Regions from separate parts of the Paraliobacillus sediminis genome, predicted to be linked through region 2. Evidence: riboswitches for the same ligand, from Rfam matches in the RefSeq annotation. Region 2 holds a riboswitch; the other holds the start of a gene.
What was found. A riboswitch is a leader RNA that binds a small molecule or an ion and turns the genes downstream of it on or off. The one in region 2 is predicted to bind lysine.
Positions count from the first base shown of each region.

Region 1: another riboswitch for lysine. It lies ahead of dapA (4-hydroxy-tetrahydrodipicolinate synthase); the one in region 2 lies ahead of dapA (4-hydroxy-tetrahydrodipicolinate synthase).

Region 1 covers NZ_QJSI01000003.1:582,350-584,772, reverse strand. Annotated here, with positions in the region: gene D2K60_RS15595 (methyl-accepting chemotaxis protein) at 1-807, opposite strand, end outside; lysine riboswitch at 1,035-1,221, shown strand; gene dapA (4-hydroxy-tetrahydrodipicolinate synthase) at 1,369-2,256, shown strand; gene D2K60_RS15585 (CvfB family protein) at 2,305-2,423, opposite strand, start outside.
Region 2 covers NZ_QJSI01000002.1:408,831-411,253, forward strand. Annotated here, with positions in the region: gene D2K60_RS08145 (methyl-accepting chemotaxis protein) at 1-869, opposite strand, end outside; lysine riboswitch at 1,097-1,283, shown strand; gene dapA (4-hydroxy-tetrahydrodipicolinate synthase) at 1,431-2,318, shown strand; gene D2K60_RS08155 (CvfB family protein) at 2,367-2,423, opposite strand, start outside.

The sequences.
Region 1 (2,423 bases), on a different contig from region 2:
CGTACCAGATATAGAACTTACTTTTCCAATAATTGTCCGCAAGTTTTCCGCCATTATATCAATTGACGTTGCTAATACGCCAATTTCATCTGTACTATTGTAATTAATTTCTTTTACATTTAGGTTACCATTTGAAATTTGATTACTTACATCGACAACTTTACCTAGGTTAGTTTTAACCGTTTTGTTTACAAAGAATAGTAAAATTAAACTAATTATTATTGAAAAGACTATTGAACTTATTAAAATAATCAATGCAGATAACTGACTTTCCCTTGTATTCGCAACTGCTGCACTTCTTTCAGCGTTCACAACCACACGGATTTCATCCAATAAATCTAATGTTTCTAAACGTATTTCATTCGTTTGATTCGTGTAACTATTTGCCATAGCGCGATTTCCTATTCCCATCGCTTCTACTATATCAGTTAAAAACAGATCATTCATTGCTTGATCGTTAGCAACAACTTGATCAAAAAGATTTGTCAATTCTGTTGTATCCATTTGGCTTGAAATATCTGCTTCTAGTGTGTTAAATGCTTCTCGCAACGATTCATATTCGTCTACATAATTTGATTCACCGTTATTCGCATAATTCACAACCTGTATACTTTTAGCTCGAATTAAGGAGCCCATTTCAGTCACTTTTACCGCACGCTCACCACGGCGATCTAATGCATCAACATTTTCGCTAACATTAAATAATAATTTCGTAACAATTATGGTAGAAATAACTATCAAAAAAAAGACTACTAAAAAAGTAAAACCATACTTTGAACCTATCGACAAATTTCTCCATCTCTTCATATGTACATCCCCCAAGTCTTTGTTTTTCTTTTTTTATATAACCTACAAAAGTTATATATAATAATAGCCTATAAAGTATTAAGCTGACAACAGAAATGTGACAAAATACCTATTAAAGTTAGTTATTTTTTAATTCATGATAATATATCTCCCATTGTCATTGCAACTGTATAATTTATTTGATATAGTTGAATTAATATAATAACTTTACTTCAATAAGAAATTGAAGTGAGCATAGAGGTGCAAAGAGCATTAGTATGTTACAAGAAGCCGATGAGTGGCTATTGATTGTAACAGAAAGGGCGATTTGCCGAAGTGAACTGGAACTCATCGGCCTGTTCATTGGTGTTGTATTTAATAAATGCAGTACTGTCATATAGCTAATTGTTTGCTATATGGAGGGCTATCTCACGCATCATAATGAATATAATGATGCAGCAACGAGACCCTTCGTTGCTGTTTTTTGTTTTTTTATCGTACATTATGATGAGATACCCTCTATTCATCCTTGTGAACAATAGGTTTAACCAGAACAAAATTTTATGAATAGAGGTGGAGACCATGCAATTTGGTCGACTATTAACAGCGATGGTAACACCGTTTGATCAAAGCGGAAATATTGATTATGTAAAGACAGAGAAATTAATTTATCATCTACTTTCAAATGGAACAGATGGTTTAGTTATTACGGGAACAACTGGAGAATCTCCAACCTTATCAAAAGAAGAAAAACTTTCTTTTATCCAATTTGTGGTTAAACATGTTAATAAAAGAGTTCCAGTGATAGCAGGTACTGGATCAAATAACACACGTGAATCTATTGCTCTGACTAAACAAGCAGAAACAATTGGTGTAGACGGGGTAATGCTTGTAACACCATATTATAATAAACCCTCACAGGAAGGAATGTATCAACATTTTCTTGCGATAGCAAATGCTACTAAATTACCTGTGATGTTATACAATATACCCGGTCGTAGTGTTGTTGGTCTAACGACAGAAACGGTTATACGATTATCAGAAATTGAAAATATAACTTCTATTAAAGAAGCTAGTGGCGATTTAGAAACAATGACAACGATAATTAGAGAAACACCTGATTCATTTGTTTTATACAGTGGAGATGACGGTTTGACATTACCTGTTTTAGCAATTGGCGGTTATGGTATTGTATCTGTTTCCTCTCATATAATTGGTAATGAAATGAAAGCTATGATTGCGCATCATACAAATGGAGAAACGCAACAAGCAGCAGAAATGCATCAAAATATTTTACCAATTATGAAGGCACTCTTTATAGCGCCAAATCCAACTGCAGTAAAAGAAGCACTTACTATGATCGGAGTTACTGTCGGTTCTGTTCGTCTACCATTAATCCCATTAAATCAAGAAGAAAGACATCAATTGGAACACGCACTATACTTCATGAAAAAAGCAAATGTAGGTTAATAACATAATAAACGCCAGATCCACTTATAGCGGATTTGGCGTTTATTTTTATTCATCTATTTTTCTTAAACTAATTTTACTATCATCTTGGACAATTTTTGCTTCTTTCATTAATTTCCCTAATGCGCGTTTAAATGCAGCTTTACTAATATCAAATTTCTCTTTAA
Region 2 (2,423 bases):
TGTTCTGATCCTGATCGTACCTCAGAAGCAAAGTGACTTAACGAATCGCTTTGTGAGGTCACCGTACCAGATATAGAACTTACTTTTCCAATAATTGTCCGCAAGTTTTCCGCCATTATATCAATTGACGTTGCTAATACGCCAATTTCATCTGTACTATTGTAATTAATTTCTTTTACATTTAGGTTACCATTTGAAATTTGATTACTTACATCGACAACTTTACCTAGGTTAGTTTTAACCGTTTTGTTTACAAAGAATAGTAAAATTAAACTAATTATTATTGAAAAGACTATTGAACTTATTAAAATAATCAATGCAGATAACTGACTTTCCCTTGTATTCGCAACTGCTGCACTTCTTTCAGCGTTCACAACCACACGGATTTCATCCAATAAATCTAATGTTTCTAAACGTATTTCATTCGTTTGATTCGTGTAACTATTTGCCATAGCGCGATTTCCTATTCCCATCGCTTCTACTATATCAGTTAAAAACAGATCATTCATTGCTTGATCGTTAGCAACAACTTGATCAAAAAGATTTGTCAATTCTGTTGTATCCATTTGGCTTGAAATATCTGCTTCTAGTGTGTTAAATGCTTCTCGCAACGATTCATATTCGTCTACATAATTTGATTCACCGTTATTCGCATAATTCACAACCTGTATACTTTTAGCTCGAATTAAGGAGCCCATTTCAGTCACTTTTACCGCACGCTCACCACGGCGATCTAATGCATCAACATTTTCGCTAACATTAAATAATAATTTCGTAACAATTATGGTAGAAATAACTATCAAAAAAAAGACTACTAAAAAAGTAAAACCATACTTTGAACCTATCGACAAATTTCTCCATCTCTTCATATGTACATCCCCCAAGTCTTTGTTTTTCTTTTTTTATATAACCTACAAAAGTTATATATAATAATAGCCTATAAAGTATTAAGCTGACAACAGAAATGTGACAAAATACCTATTAAAGTTAGTTATTTTTTAATTCATGATAATATATCTCCCATTGTCATTGCAACTGTATAATTTATTTGATATAGTTGAATTAATATAATAACTTTACTTCAATAAGAAATTGAAGTGAGCATAGAGGTGCAAAGAGCATTAGTATGTTACAAGAAGCCGATGAGTGGCTATTGATTGTAACAGAAAGGGCGATTTGCCGAAGTGAACTGGAACTCATCGGCCTGTTCATTGGTGTTGTATTTAATAAATGCAGTACTGTCATATAGCTAATTGTTTGCTATATGGAGGGCTATCTCACGCATCATAATGAATATAATGATGCAGCAACGAGACCCTTCGTTGCTGTTTTTTGTTTTTTTATCGTACATTATGATGAGATACCCTCTATTCATCCTTGTGAACAATAGGTTTAACCAGAACAAAATTTTATGAATAGAGGTGGAGACCATGCAATTTGGTCGACTATTAACAGCGATGGTAACACCGTTTGATCAAAGCGGAAATATTGATTATGTAAAGACAGAGAAATTAATTTATCATCTACTTTCAAATGGAACAGATGGTTTAGTTATTACGGGAACAACTGGAGAATCTCCAACCTTATCAAAAGAAGAAAAACTTTCTTTTATCCAATTTGTGGTTAAACATGTTAATAAAAGAGTTCCAGTGATAGCAGGTACTGGATCAAATAACACACGTGAATCTATTGCTCTGACTAAACAAGCAGAAACAATTGGTGTAGACGGGGTAATGCTTGTAACACCATATTATAATAAACCCTCACAGGAAGGAATGTATCAACATTTTCTTGCGATAGCAAATGCTACTAAATTACCTGTGATGTTATACAATATACCCGGTCGTAGTGTTGTTGGTCTAACGACAGAAACGGTTATACGATTATCAGAAATTGAAAATATAACTTCTATTAAAGAAGCTAGTGGCGATTTAGAAACAATGACAACGATAATTAGAGAAACACCTGATTCATTTGTTTTATACAGTGGAGATGACGGTTTGACATTACCTGTTTTAGCAATTGGCGGTTATGGTATTGTATCTGTTTCCTCTCATATAATTGGTAATGAAATGAAAGCTATGATTGCGCATCATACAAATGGAGAAACGCAACAAGCAGCAGAAATGCATCAAAATATTTTACCAATTATGAAGGCACTCTTTATAGCGCCAAATCCAACTGCAGTAAAAGAAGCACTTACTATGATCGGAGTTACTGTCGGTTCTGTTCGTCTACCATTAATCCCATTAAATCAAGAAGAAAGACATCAATTGGAACACGCACTATACTTCATGAAAAAAGCAAATGTAGGTTAATAACATAATAAACGCCAGATCCACTTATAGCGGATTTGGCGTTTATTTTTATTCATCTATTTTTCTTAAACTAATTTTACTATCATCTTGGACAATTTTTGCTTC